2 regions of the Hominilimicola fabiformis genome follow, and region 2 is predicted to be linked to the other one. Evidence: a T-box and tRNA genes for the amino acid it is inferred to sense, from the RefSeq annotation. Region 2 holds a T-box; the other holds one or more tRNA genes.
What was found. The T-box of region 2 lies ahead of pheS (phenylalanine--tRNA ligase subunit alpha). A T-box ahead of a tRNA ligase gene usually reads a tRNA of that ligase, here a tRNA-Phe.

Region 1 (10,664 bases), on a different contig from region 2:
GGTCTTGAAAGAAATGCGGACGTTGTGCGTATGGCGAGCTACGCGCCTATGTTTGCGAAGTATGGCAATACACAGTGGTCGGCGGCGGATATGATTTGGTTTAATAATTCGGATTACGTTCTTACACCGAATTATTACGTTCAGTCACTGTTCTCAAATAATCAAGGAGATTATTCTTTGCCGACAGAGGTTAAACTGAACGGTATCGAAAAAGACGACGCACTTAAAGGCGGTGTTGCAGTTGGAAGTTGGGGAACACATAATGAATTTAAAGATATAAGATTATATTCGGGTGATACTATCGGTGTATTGACGCCAAGTGAGTCTGAAGAATATGATGATGAGGACGATTATAACTTAGATGAAGAATATGATGAGGACGATTATAATTTAGAAGATCGGGGTTGGAAGATTGGCAAAGGCGAATGGACAATGAATAAAGAAGGCACACTTGTCCAATCCTCTGATGAAACAGGTGCGATATGTTATTTTCCGTATCCGGATAACAGACAATATACTTTGTCGCTTAAAGCACGCAAATTGAGCGGCGGCGAGGGTTTCCAAATAGGAGTTGCGGCAGATGATGCATTGAATTATTACAGAGTTAATATAGGCGGTTGGGGCAATACAACCGCAAAGATACAGCACATTGTAAACGGTGTAAGTTCTTCTTCCGGTAACGTTGCGGAACAGTCATATGTCGGTAACGTGCATATAAATGATAATGAATGGTATGACGTTACGGTTGAAGTGACTGATGATGAAATCAAAGCATATTTGAATGATGAATTTATATGCTCATATAAAAAGCCTAAGGAATACGGCCCTGTGTATTCGTCAAGCGTGTATGATGAGGAAACAGGTGACGTTATCGTTAAGGTTGTTAATACAATGGACAGTGATGTAAATATCGGAATGAATGTATCGGGCGAAACGGTAACGTCAAATATCGCAAAGACAACTGTTATGTCGGGCGATACAAATTTGGAAAACAGTCTTGATAATAAAAATGCAATCGTACCGAAAGAAATTGAATTAACAAATGCAAGCAATAACTTTACATATAATGCGCCTGCCGATTCATTCAGTATTATAAGACTTAAAACAGGAAACGGCGGAAGTAAAGCGTATATTTCTGGATATGAGGACGGCACATTCAGACCGGATAATACAATAACCCGTGCTGAGGTTGCGGCAATTATAGCAAGATGTTCGGCTGATTTTGACGAAAATAAGACGTATTCAAGTAATTTTACCGATGTATCGGGTGATGAATGGTATGCGAATTATGTCGGATATGCCGCTGAAAAGGGGTATATTTCGGGTTACGATGGCGGCCCATTTAAGGCTGACATAGATATAACACGCGGAGAATTGGCGGTTATTTTGAGTAAATACGGCTCATTTGACGGAGATGGAATATGTACAGAATTTTCAGATGTGCCAAACGATTATTATGCAACAGGATATATAAAGTCGTTGTATGATGAAAATATCGTAAGCGGATATGAGGACGGCACGTTTAAGCCTGATAATTCAGTAACTCGCGCGGAGGCGGTTACAATGATGAATAAAGTGCTTGGTAATCCGATAGCGGAAAATGCAGAAAATCCGTTCGGTGATGTTTCACCAAATCATTGGGCGTATAATCAAATTATGACTGCAGTACAGGGAAAGTAGTCCACTACGAAAGCCACTCTTTGAGGAGAGGTGTCACGAAGTGACGGAGAGGTGGCAGATGCGATATAACATAAGTAGGGGACAACACCTCGACGTCCCACATATGCTAACCGTAGTGGCGGTCATTGGCCGCCCATTGAAGAAAACACAAAAAGGGCGACCGATGATCGCCCCTACGAAAGCCACTCTTTAAAGGAGTGGTGGCAAAAAAATAAAAGGAGAAACACAATGAAAAGAGAAGATATAAACATACGTGATCCATTCATATTGCCGTATGAGGGCAAATATTACCTATACGGCTCACGCGGAAGTGAAGTGTGGGAGGACAACGCGACAGGGCTTGACGTATACGTCAGTGACGACCTTGAAAATTGGTCTGAACCAAAAGAGATATTTACGCGAACGGCAGATTTTTGGGCGGACAGACATTATTGGGCGCCCGAAGTCTATGCGTACAACGGCGCATTCTATATGTTTGCGTCATTCAAATCGGCGGACAGATGTCGCGGAACTATGGTGTTAAAGGCAGACAAGCCGGACGGCAAATTTACGGTACACAGTGAGGGTACAATTACACCGCCGGATTGGGAATCGCTTGACGGCACGTTATACATAAGCAAAAGCGGTAAGCCGTATATGATTTTCTGCCATGAATGGGTACAGGTAAATGACGGTGAAATGTGTGCGATTGAAATGAGTGCAGATTTAAAAAGAGCAGTCGGTGAACCGATTTTGTTGTTTAAAGCGAGTGAGGCGAGCTGGATTGCCGAGGCACAGAAAAACAAAGGTATATACGTTACGGACGGTCCGTTTCCGTACAGATGTGATGACGGTACGTTACTTTTGCTATGGTCAAGTATGGGCGAAGAAGGATATACAGAGGCTATTGCAGTGTCGGATAACGGCGACATAGACGGTAATTGGGTACAACGTGACGAACTGCTGTTTAAAAAAGACGGCGGACACGGTATGATTTTCAAAACGTTTGATGACAAATTATTGTTATTATTACATTCGCCGAACAAGCATCCGCTTGAACGTCCTGCGTATTTTGAACTTGAGGATAAAAACGGAATGTTGTATGTGAAATAGGGGAAAAGTGATGAAAAAAACAATATCTATAATTATAATTATTGCGATGTGTGCAATGTTTGCGTCTTGCGGCGGTGTGAAGAACGAAGTATCCGATACAGAACAGCCGACGCTCATGGATACAATGAGCCTTGAAGAAAAAGTCGGACAAATTCTGTTTGTGCGTTGCGTTGAGGACGAACAAACAGATGATTTAATGAGTATAAAACCGGGCGGAATATTGATGTTCGGACGTGACTTTGAGGGACTTACAAAAGACGAAGTAAAAGAAAAAATACAGAGTTATCAAGATAAAAGCGACATACCGCTTATAATCGGTGCGGACGAGGAGGGAGGAACGGTTGTAAGAGTAAGTTCAAACCCTAATCTTGCACCCGAAAAATTCAAGTCGCCGCAAGAGATTTACAATGAGGGCGGAATGGACGCAGTAGTTGAAAATGCAACGGAAAAATCGGAACTCCTTTTGAGCTTGGGAGTTAATATGAATCTTGCACCCGTTGCGGACGTTTCGACAAATCCGTCTGATTATATGTATGACAGAAGTCTTGGACAAAATGCGGAAGTTACGGCTGATTTCGTTTCAAAGACGGTAACGGCAATGAATAACGCAGGAATTATGAGCGTATTAAAGCATTTTCCCGGATATGGCGGTGTAGGCGGTGACAGTCATCAAGGCACTGTTTATGACGACAAAACTGCCGAGAGTATACGCGAAAACGACTTGCTTCCGTTTAAAGCCGGAATTGAGGCAGGTGCAAGCAGTGTGCTTGTGGCACATAATACGGTAAATGCACTTGACAGTGAAAACCCCGCGTCACTTTCGCCGACAATTCACAATATGCTCAGAGATGAGTGCGGTTTTGACGGTGTTATAATGACAGACGACATTGCTATGGGTGCAGTCGCAGATATGGAGAATGTATACGTTAAAGCGGTAAATGCGGGTAACGACTTACTTATAACGACCGATTATCAAACAGGTTATAATCAGATTTTAAATGCGGTTAAATGCGGTGAAATCAGTGAAGAGACACTAAACAGTGCAGTAGAGCGAGTGCTTAAGATGAAAGGGCAAATATAAAACAAAGGCTGTCGAAATCGACAGCCTTTTATAATGTCTGTAATTTATCAGCCTTTGATTAGGTTTTCGTAATCGTCCTCAGGCATTGGCTTTGCACAATAGAAACCTTGAATTGTATCGCAATGCATTTCTTTCAATAAATCGTATTGATTTTTTGTTTCAACACCCTCTGCCGTAACCGACATTTGAAGTGTATGTGCAAGCGATATTGTGCTCAAAACAATGGCCTTTGACTTATCGTCTGTTTCCAGTTTATCGACAAAACGTTTGTCAAGTTTAACGATGTCACAAGGCAGAAGATTAAGCATATTAAGTGAAGAATACCCGCTGCCGAAGTCATCAAGTAAAACTTTAATTCCGTGCTTTTTACATTGCTTTGTAAGCGAAATAAGCAAGCTTTCGTTTTCTGCAAGAATACTTTCGGTAAATTCAACTTCAATCAGATTTAGCGGTATTCCGTACTTTTCAACCGTCTTGATATGATCCTCAACAAAGTTTTCGTCCAATAACTGCAGGAGTGATACGTTTACCGATATTGGCGAAACGTCATAGCCCAAATCAAGCCATTTTCTGATTTTGGCACAAGTTTCTTCAAGCACATATTTGTCAAGCTTAATAATATCGCCGTTCTTTTCAAACAGCGGTATAAACATACCCGGTGAAATTATTGTTCCGTTAGGTTTTTGCCAACGTACAAGAGCTTCTGCACCGTCAAATTTGTTTGCGTTAATATTGAATTTAGGTTGGAAATAAACCTTAAATTCTTTGTTTTTAATAGCATCCTCAAAGCCGTTTTCAATCGTTTTCTGCATCATAATATCATTACGTTGCTTTGAAGAATATATTGCATATTGCGATTGTGAGGACTGTCCTTTCAAATGCTTTTGTGTTATTCTTGCACGATTAAGCATTGAATTTATCTTCATATCTCTGTCATCCACAAGATAAATTCCGACAGATACCGTCATATTATATACACCGCCTGCCGGACTGTATAATTTAAGCGAGTTAAAGAAATCTGCGCAAGCGTTATCTAACGACTTAGTATTGTCGTATGTGATTAATGCGACAAAGTGGTCGTCAAAAATTCTTGAACACAATTCTTTTGGCTCAAGTCGCTTATAAATGGCAGACCACAAAAATTTTAAAGCTCTGTCGCCTTCGTCATCACCGAAAAAGTCATTGATATATTGAAAATTGTTTATATCAAGGTTAATTAAAGCATAATTTTCATCTGGATTGTCTTTCAGTGTTTTCTCAGCCTCAAAAACAAATTTTGTATATGACATACCGCCTGTAAGACTGTCAACGTAAGCCATTTCCTCAAGCTGCTTTTGACTGGTGGTTTTTGCTTTGATTGCCGTATGCAATAGGTAGAAAAATACGATTGAGCAAAATACGATGAACAGGTAACAGCATATAAGAATTTGAGTTGTGTACTTTGTCACAACGTTTTTTGGCACAACGGTAAGTATGTACCAGTCGTTTATATTAAGCGGTGTATAATAAATGTATTTTTCAATGCCGTTAAGCATTATTATTCCGTCTGATTTACCTTCTTTTAAATCGGCTTGCATTTGCTGTATGGCACTGTCATTTTTGCTTGACGCTTGACTCATTTCATCAAACAGATTGTCGAATGTCAATCCGAATGAACCATTATGAGATGAACCGACAATTCTTTTTCCGTCGCTGTCAATGACGTAAGAATATCCTTTGTTTTCAAATGTAGGCGTTGAAATTGAATCTGCATATCGGGAAGTCAGATATGTAGAGAAAATTACGAATTTATTTTCGCCGTCTATTCTTATGGGTGTAGTGCATACAAGAAATGTAAAATCATTATATGAATCGCAAAAGAATTTAGTTTCTTCGCTGTTAAAAGCCTCTTTTGTATTAGGAAATTGAGATAAGTCGATTTCGACTCCGTTTATGTCGGTAAGCTTGCCGTCAGGTGTTATAATTCCTAAAAGATGCTGTTGATCATCGATTTGGCTATGCTTTAAAAATGTAAGAATATCGTCAAAAGAGGCATAACCCAATTTTTCTATATAAGATGCCGCATTTTCTATGATTTTTGCATCTCTTCCGAGTTCAAGACTGAAAATAGTCTGATTTTGGTGTGAAATTTCAGAAAGAGTAGAAATCGTTCGTTGATTTGCCGCATAGGTAATATAACTGGCATAGCTGATTATAACAATAGCAATAGTGACAAGCAGGGCAATTGGAAGTCTCAATCTTTTTGATATTGTTTTTTTATACATATATTCTGTGCCTCCCCAAAAAAGAAAATATGAATAATTAATTATAAGTATAATTATATTATCATAATAGGCAGAACAGTGCAATAATTTCAAATAAAAAAACACATATAAATGTGTTTTTTTGGGGATTTTACACTAATATATATCCGATAATGAGTCGATGTTTGTGCGGTCAAACATAATCGGGTCGCCGAGTATTATTTCGCTTGCATTGTCCTTGTCAGCGGTGATTGTCTTTTCGCCGAGTGAACCGGCGGTAAATGTTTCACCTATGCTGCCTGTTATTTCATTTTCGTCAAGGGCTTTAAGCGTGTAGGCGGTAAGGTAGCCGAGATCGGTCGTATTCCATATGTACAATCTGTCGCACGTTCCGTCTTTTATGTATTCGGATAATTCACTCGGAAAACCAAGTCCTATAAGATTTACATCCTTGCCGGATTCTTTAAGTGCTTTGGCGGCGGAACTCAAGCCTATTGTCGTAGGAACGATAATAGTTTTAATAGCGTCATTTTGCAAAAGATATTGTGTTTCCGTGTAAGATTTGGTTGCATCATCATCGCCGTAAGCTATTTCGATAAGAGGCATATTGCTGTATTTTTCGGGATTTTCTTCTATTTCGAGCTTTAGATAGCGTATCCATTGATTTTGATTCGGTGCACTGCCTGTGGAAGTTAAAATCGCAAAACCGCCTTCACCGTTTGAAACGTCATACGCACTCTTTATAAAATTTCGTCCGAGTACTTCCGGATCGGCTTGTTGAATATGCGTTTTTCGTGAAATTGAATTTACGGGTGCATCAACCGATATTACTTCAATGCCTGAATTCAGAGCCTCGGTAAGTGAAGATTCAAGTGCGTCGGCATCGTTGGCGGAAATGGCAATTCCGTCCACGTTATTATCTATAAGTTCGTTTATAATTTCAATTTGTTTGTCGGCAGTTGCGGAAGTAGGCGCTTTGTATATCGCTTCAATGCCTATTTCGTTGCAGGCACTTTCAAAACCCTCAAAAACTTTTTGGCTATACGGATTTTGTATATCTTTTCCGACAAAAGCATAGACGGTTTCATTTGCTGATTTCTCCGAAGGAGAAGGAGTCGATTCGCTCTGCGGAACAGAACACGCAGTAAGCAATGAAATGCTTATCGCCAATATAGAGGGAATTGAAATTAACTTTTTTATATATTTCTTCATAAGTGTTTCCTCCTCTAAGTCATACATTTTATATTAGTAATATTATACACCATAAAAACATAAAAATAAATATAAATATCAGTCAAAAATAACCAAAAAAAATCTTTTTTAAAAAAATAAAAATTTTTTTAAAAAAAGTGTTGACAAAGTAAAAAAGGTCTGCTATAATAGTCAATGTTGTTGGCCGACACAACAGGTCAGCGCAAATGGGAGTTTAGCTCAGCTGGGAGAGCGTCTGCCTTACAAGCAGGATGTCACAGGTTCGAGCCCTGTAACTCCCACCAAATACACTTTATGAAAATAAAGTGTTATGGCCCGGTAGTTCAGTTGGTTAGAACGCCAGCCTGTCACGCTGGAGGTCGTGAGTTCGAGCCTCATCCGGGTCGCCATATGCCTTTGTAGCTCAGTCGGTAGAGCAAGGGACTGAAAATCCCTGTGTCGGCGGTTCGATTCCACCCGAAGGCACCACTTCACAATTCTATGAATTGTGAAAAATGCGGGAGTGGCTCAGTGGTAGAGCGTCACCTTGCCAAGGTGAACGTCGCGAGTTCGAATCTCGTCTTCCGCTCCATTTACTACAAGACAAAAGACGCAAAAATATGCGTCTTTTGTTATTTGTATCCGGCGCCATAGCCAAGTGGTAAGGCAGAGGTCTGCAAAACCTTTATTCCCCAGTTCAAATCTGGGTGGCGCCTCCAATAAGGAAGATGCTGCGGCTTAAGAATATACTTAGGTCGCAGCATTTTTTATATAAAATTTGATTTTGGTATGGTGGTATGATATGAAAAAGATAAAGAAATTTTTTGCCATACTTTTGATATTAGCAATAGGAATAGCCGTGATTAATTCGCAGACAGACTTTTTCTTGAATTTCGGAAGTTATGTTCCGTATCTTAAAGAAAATTGTCCGGAGGTTACTGAGTCAGTTTCGGCATTGTCCGAACGGCTTTCGAGGGTGACGGATTATATTCCTACACCGTCCGAGCTTATGGCAATGATAAAACAGGAGGATTTACCTATTGATCCGTCAGATGTGGCGGTCAATGCGTATATACAGAACAGTCCTATGCTTTCGTTTTATCCGAACGAAAATATTTCTATGATTGCGGATTATGACAGAATACAGATATTCGGAATTGTCGGCTCAAGAAGTAAATCAAATTTGATTGCGGCATTTATCGATGAAAACGGTGAAACGCTTGAACAGGTTTCGATTACGGCAAATTCCGAAAATAGTTTCAATAAAACAATATCAATTCCGAAAACGGACGGCGCATCTGTCGGTGTTGACGTGTATACCGGTGATAGGCCTTACGGACAGTTTGAAAGCTGGGTGTATAATTATGTAAAACTTGTGCGTGACGGCAACGGCGGTTGGGTTATCGAACAGTCACCTGTGTTTGAACATAATAAGGCGATGTATGAAAAGGATAAGTCAATTAAAGAGGCGCTTAAATACACCGCGTCTATACAGTCAAACAGTGACAGTATAATCTCTATCGCCGAACAGCTTACGGCGGATAAAACGACAGACTATGAAAAAGTGCTTGCGTTGCACGATTGGATATGTTCTTATATGTATTATGACGTTGACAGCCTTGCAAGTGACGAGGCACCGCCGTATTACGCAACGGATATAGTAAAGAGCCGTAAGGCAGTGTGTCTTGGTTTTGCAACGCTTATGGCGTCGCTGTGCAGAAGTATTGATATACCGTGTAATGTCGTGTCGGGATACGCACTTGGTGTCGGTAATGATACCGCGTGGACAGACATAAGTATTGCAACTGACGAACAAAATCACGCATGGAATGAAGTTTACGTTGACGGCAGGTGGATGATTGTCGATACAACATGGGATTGTGCAAATAAAATCGAAAACGGTGAAATGAATAAGGGCGAAGTTTCACATTTGTATTTTGACGCAAATTTGCAGTTCTTCTCAAATAATCATAAAATATTGGAATACTCAAAAAGAAGATAATTTAACGTTCGTAGGGGCGATCATCGGTCGCCAGAGTGGCAGATAAGAGCGAAAAGAGAAAAGAGCCACCCCACAGACGGCTACGCCGCCAGCTCCCCTCAATGGGAGCCATACGAAAGCCTCTCCTTGAGGAAAGGTGTCACGAAGTGACGGAGTGGTGGCAAATCGAAAGGCAAGGTAAAGCCACCCCACAGACGGCTACGCCGCCGGCTCCCCTCAATGGGAGCTATACGAAAGCCTCTCCTTGAGGAGAGATGTCACGAAGTGACGGAGTGGTGGCAAATCGAAAGGCAAGGTAAAGCCACTCCACAGACGGCTACGCCGCCAGCTCCCCTCAATGGGAGCCATACGAAAGCCTCTCCTTGCGGAGAGGTGTCACGAAGTGACGGAGTGGTGGCAAATCGAAAGGCAAGGTAAAGCCACCTCACAGACGGCTACGCCGCCGGCTCCCCTCAATGGGAGCCATACGAAAAGCCTCTCCTTGAGGAGAGGTGTCACGAAGTGACGGAGTGGTGGCAAATCGAAAGGCAAGCCAAAAACATAACACAGGCTTGTCTGTTTTGGATATAATCAAAAACAAAGGGAAAAATAAAAGGCGAAACAATGAAAATAGGAAATTTTGAAACAGAAAACAACGTATTTCTTGCACCGATGGCGGGAGTAACTGATTTACCTTTCAGAAAAATATGCCGAAGATACGGTGCAGGACTTGTGTATTCGGAAATGGTGAGTGCGAAAGGACTGTACTACAACGATAAAAAAACCGCCGATTTAATGCGGATAGATGACGAAGAACGTCCTTGTGCGATACAAATATTCGGCTCTGACGCTGATATAATGGCGGAAGTGATACCGAAAGTTATGGCGGTAAAACCTGATATAATAGATATAAATATGGGCTGTCCCACACCTAAAATCGTAAACAACGGTGACGGCAGCGCATTGCTTAAGACACCCGAAAAAATAGGCGAGATAGTGCATAAAGTTTCTTCCGCGTCGCCTGTGCCTGTGACGGTAAAAATTCGTAAAGGTTGGGACGATGACAGTATAAATGCAGTTGAAGTTGCAAAGATTATAGAACAAGGCGGAGCGGCGGCGATTGCGATACACGGCAGAACGCGGGCAGAGTTTTACAGCGGAACGGCGGATTGGGATATAATAAAGAAAGTAAAAGAATCGGTTTCAATTCCGGTAATCGGCAACGGCGATATAAAATGTGCCGAGGATGCGAAAAGAATGATTGATATGACGGGTTGTGACGCGGTTATGATAGGCAGAGGCTGCGAGGGAAATCCGTTTATATTCAGACAGGTAAACGAATATCTGAAAAACGGCAAAGTGAACTTTGAACCGACTCCTCAGGACAGACTTGCAC
Region 2 (10,664 bases):
CGGTAAAATGTCGCTTGCAAAACGGCTTATAACAGCATTCGGCATAACAGACGAAGTATTCGCCGTTGCGTCAACAACACCGATTGCCATTACATTTCCGTTTATGCTCGGACTGATTGCAATACCGTACATCGGCTGGACACTCGGCACAGTGCTCGGTGCTTTTATAAACAATCTGCTGCCGACATCACTTGCGGACGCAATGGGAATAACATTATACGCAATGTTTATCGCAATAATTATCCCTGCGTCAAGGAGAGATAAAAACGTACTTTTTGTACTTATCGCCGCAGTTATATTGAGTTGCGTTCTGTATTTCGCACTTCCTTTTATATCATCGGGCTGGGCTGTTATCATAACGGCAGTGTTGGCATCGGCATTCGGTGCGACGTTTTTTCCGCACAATGAGGAGGGCGAAAAATGAAAATGATTGCTTTAATGGCAGTTATGGCAATAGTGACGTACATAATTCGTGCGTTGCCTATAACGCTTTTCAGAAAAGAAATAAAATCAAAATGGCTTAAATCGTTTTTATATTACATACCGTATGCCGTACTCGGTGCTATGACGTTTCCGGCTATATTTTTCTCGACAGGCTCGGTTTTCTCCGCCTCGCTCGGTTTGGTCGGTGCTATGCTTATGGCCTTTTTCGACAAGGGGCTTATGGCTGCCGCTGTTACGTCTGTTGTAATTGCATTTGTAAGCGTATTTTTTGTGTAATATACTACCGAAATTTACATATTATATTATCAGAAAGGAACGGATGTTATGAGCTACGATATTGATTATCTGACACTGCTTTCACAGCAGTATCCGACAGTTAAAGCCGCGTCAACCGAAATCATTCGATTGCAGTCAAGGCAAAAACTGCCGAAACTTACAGAGCATTTTATGAGTGATATTCACGGTGAATACGAATCTTTTTTGCACATATTAAAAAATGCCTCCGGTGTAATCAAGGACAAGATTACGCAAATTTACGGTCGTACGTTGTCCGAACGTGACAGACAAGTTCTCGCCACTCTTATTTATTATCCGGAGCAAAAACTTGAATATATCAAGGACGAAGTGGACGATATTAACGATTGGTACAAAATCACTTTATATCGCCTTATAGAAATATGTCGCGTTGTTGCATCAAAATACACACGTGCAAAAATCAGAGAATTTTTGCCGGAGGCTTTCGGCAGTACAATAGATGAACTTATACACGCAAATACCGATTACGGCTCGGACAAGGAAACATATTATAACGAATCTATTTCAACAATCGTTGAACTCGGACAAGCCGATGATTTTATTGTGAAAATTTCAACGCTTATCCAAACGCTTGCAATCGGTCGTCTGCATATTATAGGCGATATTTTTGACCGTGGTCCGCGAGCCGATATAATTCTTGACACACTGACGAAGTACCACAGTGTCGATATTCAATGGGGCAACCATGATGTTCAGTGGATGGGTGCCGCTGCGGGTAGTTTGGCTTGTATTGCAAATGTGCTTGCTATTTCCACCAAGTATTCAAACTTTGACTGTCTTGAGGACGGTTACGGAATTAATATGCGTCCGCTTACGGTATTTGCACTTGAAACTTATGCGGACGATCCGTGCGAATGCTTTATACCTCGAAATCCGAATATGGTTTATATTTCTCAGCATGACGAAAACTTTTGGGCGAAGGTACATAAAGCTATATCTGTAATTCAGTTTAAGTTAGAAGGACAAATTATAAAACGTCACCCTGAATTTAATATGGACAACCACCTTATGCTTGACAAAATCAATTACGAAAACGGAACAATTATGCTTGAGGGCAAAGAATACAAGTTGAAAGATACCAACTTCCCTACAATCAATCCCGAAAATCCGTTTGAACTTACAGACGCCGAAAAAGAGCTTATGAATTTATTGCGTTCATCGTTTTTACGCAGTGAAAAACTTCAAAATCACGTCAAATTCTTATACGAAAAAGGCAGTATATATCTGACATTCAACAACAATTTGTTGTATCACGGCTGTATACCGATGAACAGTGACGGTACTTTTACGGAAGTTACACTTTTCGGTGAAACGGTAAGCGGCAAATCGCTCATGGACAAAGCCGAACAGCTTGCACGTGACGGTTATTTTGCCAAAAACGGTTCCGAAGAAAAAGAATACGGCAAAGATTTTCTGTGGTTTTTATGGTGCGGTTGCTACTCCCCTGTTTACGGCAAAAATAAAATGACTTCGTTTGAACGATATTTTATTGATGATGAAAGTACATGGGTGGAAATTAAAGACGAATATTATCACCTTATCGAAAAACCGAGCGTATGCAACAAAATTTTATGCGAGTTCGGAATTGACCCGAACAATTTTTCTCATATTATAAACGGCCATGTTCCCGTAAAAATAAAAAAAGGCGAAAGCCCGATTAAATCAAACGGCAAACTTTTAGTCATAGACGGAGGTCTTTCAAAGGCATATCAGAAAGTTACCGGACTTGCGGGTTACACATTGCTGTTCAATTCACACGGTTTGCTTTTAAGTGCGCATGACGCATTTGAATCTATCGAAAGTGCCATAAAAGAAGAAAAAGATATTCACTCAACGCTTGACGTTGTTGAACTTGCTCCGAATCGTTTACTTGTTGAGGACACTGACGCGGGTAAATCGTTATCGAAAAAAATCACCGACTTAAAAGCACTTGTTGACGCATATTTAAAAGGAAAAATAAAAACACATTAAATAAAGAGAGGAAATCCACAAATGAATTACGAAAAAGAACCACTGCATATTTCAACATCCGTACCCAACGGTACTTATGAAGTAACTGTCACAGTTACCGCACACGAAGATATTGTTTTCACAATACTTTCGCAGTCACGCCGTTTTATGGCACAAGATATAAATCTTGGCAAAGGAGAAAGCACAGACATTACTTTCAACGTCAGCGTATGTGACTACCACAAAAACAACGAAGATTACACAAACGTAAACGGAGTTGAAATTGATATTATGTGCGACGGTGATTTTACCGCACTTTCCGCAGTATCGCCTGTCAATATTCCGACAGTTTACATCGCCGGTGACTCAACCGTCACAGACCAGCCTGCCGAATATCCGTACAACGCTACCTCTACATACTGCGGTTGGGGTCAAATGTTTCCGCAATTTTTTAACACGGGCATTGCGGTTGAAAACCACGCTCAATCAGGTTCTACAACCGAAGATTTTAAAAATGTGAATTTCACCGCATTCAAAGACAAAATCAAAAAGGGTGATTTCCTGATTATCGAGTTCGGTCACAACGACCAAAAAATAGATACTCTTGACGCGTTCGGCGGATACACGGAGAACTTAAAATATTTTGTAAACTTTGTCCGCGAAAAAAGTGCAAATCCGATAATATGTTCACCAATCAACAGAATTATATTCCAAGAGGACGGAACACTTCTTAACTTGCTCGGTGATTACAGAACAGCAGTTAAAAACGTATGTGACGAAATGAATGTACCGTTTATTGACTTGTGGTCACGCACAACCGAATTTTTTGAGGCAGCAGGAGCGGTAAAAGCTTGGGATTATTTCTGGGGCAACGGCACTGACCGCGATTACACCCACACAAACGACATCGGCGGCAACATCGTTGCACGATTTGTTGCAAACGAAATGATTAAAAACAACGTTCAGCCGATAGCAGACTTAATCAAAAAAGATATGATTAACGTCGAAATGCCGAAACACGATTCAAGTGTCAAACCGCAAAATTCAAAAGAAATCGAACACTTAAAAACAATCGGTCTTGTCAACGTTCCGAAAGCGTCCGAGCTTGCCGACCTTGACAAAGACATCACCAATATCTAATACAGAGGCTGTCGACATAATGTCGCCAGCCCAAAAATCACCTCTTGCGATGTAATTTTTGAGTATTTTTTGTGAAAAAATCTAAAGTTCCTCCACAGTCGAAACTTGAGATTTTAAGCCATTTCTACCGCACATGTCGTCAGAAATGATTTTCAATGAGGTTAGCACCTCATACTCCAAAAAACAAAGCAGACAAAACCATAACGGTTTTGTCTACAAAATAACAAAAACTGCATTTTGAATAAAATCAAAATGCAGTTTTTTTATATCTTATCTTAATTGAGCACCGATTTGATTTTCAAGATTTTTAACAACCTTATCAAATACTTTCTGCACTTCATCACCTGTCAAACTTCTGTCTGCGCTTCTGTATATAGCACTGTATGCAACGCTCTTTTTGCCCTCAGGTATCTGTTTACCCTCGTAAACGTCAAACAACTGCAAGCTTTCAAGCATTTTACCCGATGCCTTTTTGATTACATTTTCAATATCCGCAACAGGAACTGTCTTATCAACAAGCATTGCTATATCACGAGTTACGGCAGGATACTTAGGAAGTTCCTTAAACTTAATATCAGTCTTAATATTAAGGAATACATTTTCAAAATCCAATTCGGCAATATATACAGGAGTTTCAATTCCGTATTTTCTGCTTACTGCCGGGTGAATTTCACCGATTATGCCGATTACCTTATTGCCGGCACTTATCTTTGCACATCTTCCCGGGTGGAATGTCGGGTTATCTGTTACGGCCTCATACTTAACATTCTTTACGTTAAGTTGTGCAAACATTGTTTCGCATATACCCTTAATGTCATAGAAATCTACGTTATCGCCGTACATACCCATTGTGATTTTAACAGGTTCGTTCGGAAGTTCACCGTCCGTTGTCGGAATAAATATCTTTCCTATTTCAAACAACTTGGCAGACGGATTTCTGTAATTATAGTTTCTTGACAATATATCCATCATACTTGCGATAGTAGTTGTACGCATTACCGATGTGTCCTCGCCAAGCGGATTTGTAATTTTTACAACGTTTCTCATTTCACTGTCTTTCGGAATATTCAGTTTATCGAATATTGACGGACTTGTGAATGTGTATGTGTAAATTTCGTACATACCTTGTGCTGTAAGAAGTTCGTTCACTCTGTCCTGTACCTGCTGACGTTCTGTTTTCATTCCGCAAGTAGCCTCGCCCGAAAGAAGTGTTACAGGTATTTTATCGTAACCGTAGAAACGTGCAACTTCTTCCGCAATATCCGCCTCACCTTCAAGGTCAGGTCTGAATGACGGAGGAGTTACAGTCATCTTGTCAAGGTCAACCTTGATTTCAAGTGCGTCAAAATACTTAACCATATCCTCTGTCGGAATGTCTGTTCCAAGGAACGCATTAATTTTATCAGGTCTGAAAGCAAGCGGCTGCATATCTGTTACGTTACCCATAACGTCAATCATTCCGCCGACATTTTCACCGCAGCCAAGTTCTTCTACAAGCTGACACGCTCTTTCAACGGCAGGAACTGTATTGTTATAGTCAAGTCCCTTTTCATATCTTGATGATGATTCTGTTCTAAGACCGACTCTTTGTGCTGTAAGTCTTACAGACGCACCGTCAAATGTAGCCGATTCAAAAATAACAGTTGTTGTATCGTCCTTAACTTCACTGTTAAATCCGCCCATAACACCTGCAATAGCAACAGCTCTGCCGCCGTCTGCGATTACAAGGTCGTTTGAAGTAAGTGTTCTGTCCTGTTCATCAAGAGTCTTTATAACTTCACCGTCATTTGCACGTCTTACGATAATTTTGTTATCCTGTAAATCTCTCAAATCAAATGCGTGCATAGGCTGACCATATTCAAGAAGTACATAGTTTGTTATATCGACAATATTGTTGATGGGTCTTACACCGCACGCACGAAGTCTTTCCTGCATCCAACTCGGTGACGGACCGATTTTAACGTTCTTAACCATTCTTGCACAGTATCTCTTACACTTATCCTTGTCCTGTACATCAACGCTGATTGTATCGGCGATATTTTCACTGTTTTCGTTAAACTTAACTTCAGGAATAGTGAACTTTTTATTAAATGACGCCGCTGTTTCACGCGCAAGACCGATTATGCTGAAACAATCAGGTCTGTTTGAAGTGATTTCAAATTCAACGACAGTTTCATTCATACCGAATATATCCTTAATATCCGTACCGATTTTTGTATCGTCCGGAAGAATAAGAATACCGTATTCAGGCTCATAGCCAAGCATATCCTCTGTTATACCAAGTTCATCGTGTGAGCAAAGCATACCGTAAGATTCAACGCCTCTAAGCTTGCCTTTTTTAATCTTTCCGTCAGGAAGTACCGCACCGACAAGTGCAACGGGAACGATTATACCGGCTTTTACGTTCGGTGCACCGCAGACAATCTGCAAAATCTCGCCTGTTCCTGCGTCAACCGTACACACATGAAGATGGTCACTGTCAGGGTGATCTTCACAGGTAAGCACCTTACCCGCAACTACATTCTGAACAGATTCGCCCATATTCTCCCAACCCTCAACTTTAGAGCCTGTCATTGTAAGTCTGTCTGAATATTCTTTCGGCGTAACGTCTATATCCATATAGTCATTAAGCCAACTCATAGGTAAATTCATTATATTTCATTCCTTTCAATTTCCGAATAATATATTAAAACTGGTCTAAGAATCTCAAATCATTTTCAAAGAAAAGTCTAAGGTCGTTAATATCATACTTACCCATTGCAATTCTTTCAAGACCGATACCGAAAGCAAAGCCCGAATATACTTCAGGGTCAATACCGCAGTTTGCAAGTACCTTAGGGTGTACCATACCGCAGCCCAAAACTTCAATCCAGCCCTCGCCTTTACATACGCTGCAGCCTTTACCGCCGCAAGCGAAACACGAAACGTCAACTTCGGCTGACGGCTCTGTAAACGGGAAATGGTGAGGTCTGAAACGTACTTTTGTATTTTCGCCGTAAAGACGGTGGATAAACATTTCAAGAGTACCCTTTAAATCTGCCATTGTAACACCTTTATCAACTACAAGTCCTTCGATTTGGTGGAATACAGGTGAGTGAGTTGCGTCAACTGCGTCACTTCTGTAAACTCTGCCCGGTGCTATAATTCTGATAGGCGGTTTCTTCTTTTCCATAACACGAACTTGGATAGGTGAAGTTTGTGTTCTTAAAACCGTATTTTCGTTTATATAGAATGTGTCTTGAGTATCACGTGCAGGGTGGTTCGGAGGAATGTTAAGCGCTTCAAAGTTGTAGTAGTCAAGCTCAACTTCCGGACCTTCCGCGATTTCAAAACCCATTCCGATGAATGTGTCTTTAATGTTGTTCATTACTTTTGTAAGCGGATGAAGTTTGCCTGTTTTTTGTGCCTTACCCGGCATTGTAACGTCGATTACTTCACTCTTCAGCTTGATTTCTTCAAGCTTTTCTGAGATTTCCGCTTTCTTCGTATCTATGTGGTTTTCGATTACACCGCGAATTTCGTTTGCAAGCGCACCGATTTGCGGTCTTTCTTCTTTGCTTAACTGTCCCATACCTTTTAGTACGGCAGTAAGTTCACCCTTTTTACCGAGAAATTTTATTCTTGCTTCTTCAAGAGCATCAATGTCAGTTGCTTTTTGAAGTACATCAAGGGCATTTTTTTTGATTTCTTCTAACTTTTCTCTCATTTCAAAATTCCTTTCGATATAAATTAAAAAACACTCCGTCCCATAAGGGACGAAGTGTGTAAATTCAAACTCCGCGGTACCACCCGACTTCCGATAAAATATCGGCACTCAATTATGTATAACGGCACTACCCGTCACAGACTACTTGCAAACCGCTTTCACCTATGCAGCTCCGGAATGAAATTTCAAATAAATCCTTACCGTATCGGCTCACAGCTCAATAACCGATACTCTCTTTAGGCGGTGTATACCTTACTTTGTTCCATCATTGCTTTTAATATTCAATAATAAAATATTATATCACCTTTTTTTTATTTTGTCAATCAATAACATAAAATTATTTAAAAGGATTGATTTTTTTGCCAAAAAATTATATAATTTATCCCGAAAGGGTTGATTTGAATTGAAAGAAGAAATTTTAGATATATTAAAAAATGCAGACGGATATATTTCAGGCGAACGCATAAGCGAAATGTTGAATGTTTCGCGAACGGCAATATGGAAACACATTAAATCATTACGCGAAAGCGGTTACAAAATCGAATCGGTCACGAACAAAGGCTACCGCCTTATTTCCTCGCCCGACATCATAACCGAAAGCGGTATCAAAAGCGGACTTACCACCGATTTTATCGGTCACAACTTATTTATATATGATGAAACCGACACGACAAACAATCGTGCAAAGGAAAGCAATTCCTCGCCTGACGGCAGTGTATTTATCGCTGAAGTGCAAACGCACGGCAAAGGCAGTCGCGGACGTGGTTGGACTTCTCCGCGTGGGATAGGCATTTGGCATTCAATCCTTTTAAAGCCCGAAATCTCCCCACTTGAAGTTTCGCAAATAACGCTTGTCGCAGGTCTTGCCGTCTGCAAAGCTATCGGTCTTAATTCAATGATTAAATGGCCTAATGACATTGTTATTAACGGTAAAAAAATCTGCGGTATTCTAACCGAAATGTCTGCTGAGATAAATATGGTCAACTACGTTGTATGCGGTATCGGTGTAAATGTAAACACAGAATCATTCGATGACGACATCGCCGACAAGGCTACTTCAATGTTTATCGAAAGCGGTCACAAATATGTGCGAAACGAATTAATCGCAAAATTGTTAAACGAATTTGAATGTTATTATAAGAAGTTTCTCGACGGCGGACTCAGTGCAATTCTTGATGAATACAAAAAGTGTTGCGTCACGCTCGGCAGAGAAGTAAACGTCATTTTCAAAAACGAAACGGTTCGCGGAACTGCCGTTGACGTTGACGAAAACGGTTCACTCGCCGTACAAACCGAAAACGGTATTATTCACGTCACTTCCGGTGAAGTTTCAGTCAGAGGTATCTACGGTTACATCTAAAATCGGATATATTATGAATAAATTGTAAATTGTTAGCACTCACATCTGTTGAGTGCTAATTTTGTATTGACAAATCTTACTTTGAGTATTAATATATATTATGTAAATTAATTAAACTTCAAGGAGTGATTTATATGGCAAAAGGTAATATTTCAGTTGACAGTGAAAATCTTTTCCCTATTATAAAAAAATGGCTTTATTCCGATAAGGATATTTTCCTTAGAGAACTTGTTTCAAACGGTTGTGACGCGGTCACAAAATTAAAGAAACTTGCAAGTATCGGTGAAGCTCAAATTGACGAAAGCGAAAAATTCAAAGTTACCGTATCAATATTTAAGGACGCTAAAAAGCTTGTCATCAGTGATAACGGTATCGGTATGACTGCCGAAGAAATTGACAAGTACATCAATCAAATCGCATTTTCGGGTGCAAGCGACTTCCTTTCAAAGTACAAGGAAGAGGACGACAAAGGTTCTCAAATTATCGGTCATTTCGGACTTGGTTTTTACAGTGCGTTTATGGTTGCCTACAGTGTTGAAATTGATTCGCTTTCATATCAAGACGGTGCAAAAGCCGCAAAATGGACTTGTGACGGAAGTATGGAATTTGACTTAACAGACGGTGACAGAACAGAAAGAGGTACTACAATAACTCTTAACATCGCCGAAGATTCGGAAGAATTTCTTGAAGAAAGCACAATCCGTCAAATTCTTCATAAGTATTGTGCATTCCTACCTATTGAAATATATGTTGAAGTTCCTGAGGACAAACACGAAGATCACTGTGACTGCGGTCATGATCATGAACATGAACACGAGCACGAGGACGATACACCGTCAGAGCCAAAGCCTATCAACAACACAACACCGCTTTGGATGAAAAAGCCGTCGGAGTGTACAGACGAAGAATACAAGGAATTTTACAGAAACGTATTTATGGACTTCAACGAACCGCTTTTCTGGATTCACCTTAATGTAGACTATCCGTTCAACTTAAAAGGTATTTTGTACTTTCCTAAAATCAATCATGAATTTGCAGGTCAAGAGGGACAGATAAAGTTATACAACAATCAAGTATTTGTTGCCGACAACGTAAAAGAAGTTATTCCCGAATTTCTAATGCTTTTGAAGGGTGTTATCGACTGTCCTGACTTACCGCTTAACGTATCAAGAAGTTTCTTGCAGAATGACGGTTATGTTAAGAAAATTTCTTCACATATTACAAAGAAAGTTGCGGACAAGCTTGCAAGTATTTATAATAACGAACGTGAAAACTATGAAAAGTATTGGGATTACATCAATATCTTCATTAAATACGGTTGCTTAAGAGATGAAAAGTTCTATGAAAAAGTTAAGGACGTAATTATTTATAAGGATATTGACGGTAAATATTTGACATTGGACGAGTACCTTGACGGTAAGGAAGAAAAAGACGTTTATTACGTTTCCGATCCGCAAACTCAATCACAGTACATCAATATGTTCAAAAATCAAGGACTTAATGCCGTTGTACTTCCGTCAATGATGGATACACATTTTATTTCACTTGTTGAAATGAAACAGACGGGTGTTAAATTCAAACGTATTGATTCCGCCATAAATGACATTTCGGACAACACAGAAAAAGACGATTCAACTAAAGAACAAGAAGAAAAGTTGATCGAAAAGTTCAAGAATGAAATCAAGGACGATACATTGAAAATCGAAGTGCAGTCACTTAAAGACGATTCAATCCCTGCCGTAATTTTGC

Region 1: it encodes a tRNA-Phe, which carries the amino acid that the T-box ahead of pheS (phenylalanine--tRNA ligase subunit alpha) is inferred to sense. The anticodon was not compared.

What each region holds. Positions count from the first base shown of each region.
Region 1 is NZ_JAJEQM010000004.1:149,655-160,318, forward strand. It holds gene LKE05_RS04175 (alpha-L-arabinofuranosidase family protein) at 1-1,680, shown strand, start outside; gene LKE05_RS04180 (glycoside hydrolase family 43 protein) at 1,909-2,772, shown strand; gene LKE05_RS04185 (glycoside hydrolase family 3 N-terminal domain-containing protein) at 2,783-3,853, shown strand; gene LKE05_RS04190 (bifunctional diguanylate cyclase/phosphodiesterase) at 3,901-6,117, opposite strand; gene LKE05_RS04195 (substrate-binding domain-containing protein) at 6,253-7,308, opposite strand; tRNA gene LKE05_RS04200 (tRNA-Val) at 7,517-7,592, shown strand; tRNA gene LKE05_RS04205 (tRNA-Asp) at 7,621-7,697, shown strand; tRNA gene LKE05_RS04210 (tRNA-Phe) at 7,701-7,776, shown strand; tRNA gene LKE05_RS04215 (tRNA-Gly) at 7,805-7,879, shown strand; tRNA gene LKE05_RS04220 (tRNA-Cys) at 7,932-8,006, shown strand; gene LKE05_RS04225 (transglutaminase domain-containing protein) at 8,090-9,289, shown strand; gene dusB (tRNA dihydrouridine synthase DusB) at 9,893-10,664, shown strand, end outside.
Region 2 is NZ_JAJEQM010000008.1:122,952-133,615, reverse strand. It holds gene LKE05_RS07425 (AzlC family ABC transporter permease) at 1-424, shown strand, start outside; gene LKE05_RS07420 (AzlD domain-containing protein) at 421-720, shown strand; gene LKE05_RS07415 (fructose-1,6-bisphosphatase) at 769-2,730, shown strand; gene LKE05_RS07410 (rhamnogalacturonan acetylesterase) at 2,752-3,849, shown strand; gene pheT (phenylalanine--tRNA ligase subunit beta) at 4,120-6,501, opposite strand; gene pheS (phenylalanine--tRNA ligase subunit alpha) at 6,536-7,555, opposite strand; T-box leader at 7,598-7,833, opposite strand; gene LKE05_RS07395 (biotin--[acetyl-CoA-carboxylase] ligase) at 7,959-8,915, shown strand; gene htpG (molecular chaperone HtpG) at 9,050-10,664, shown strand, end outside.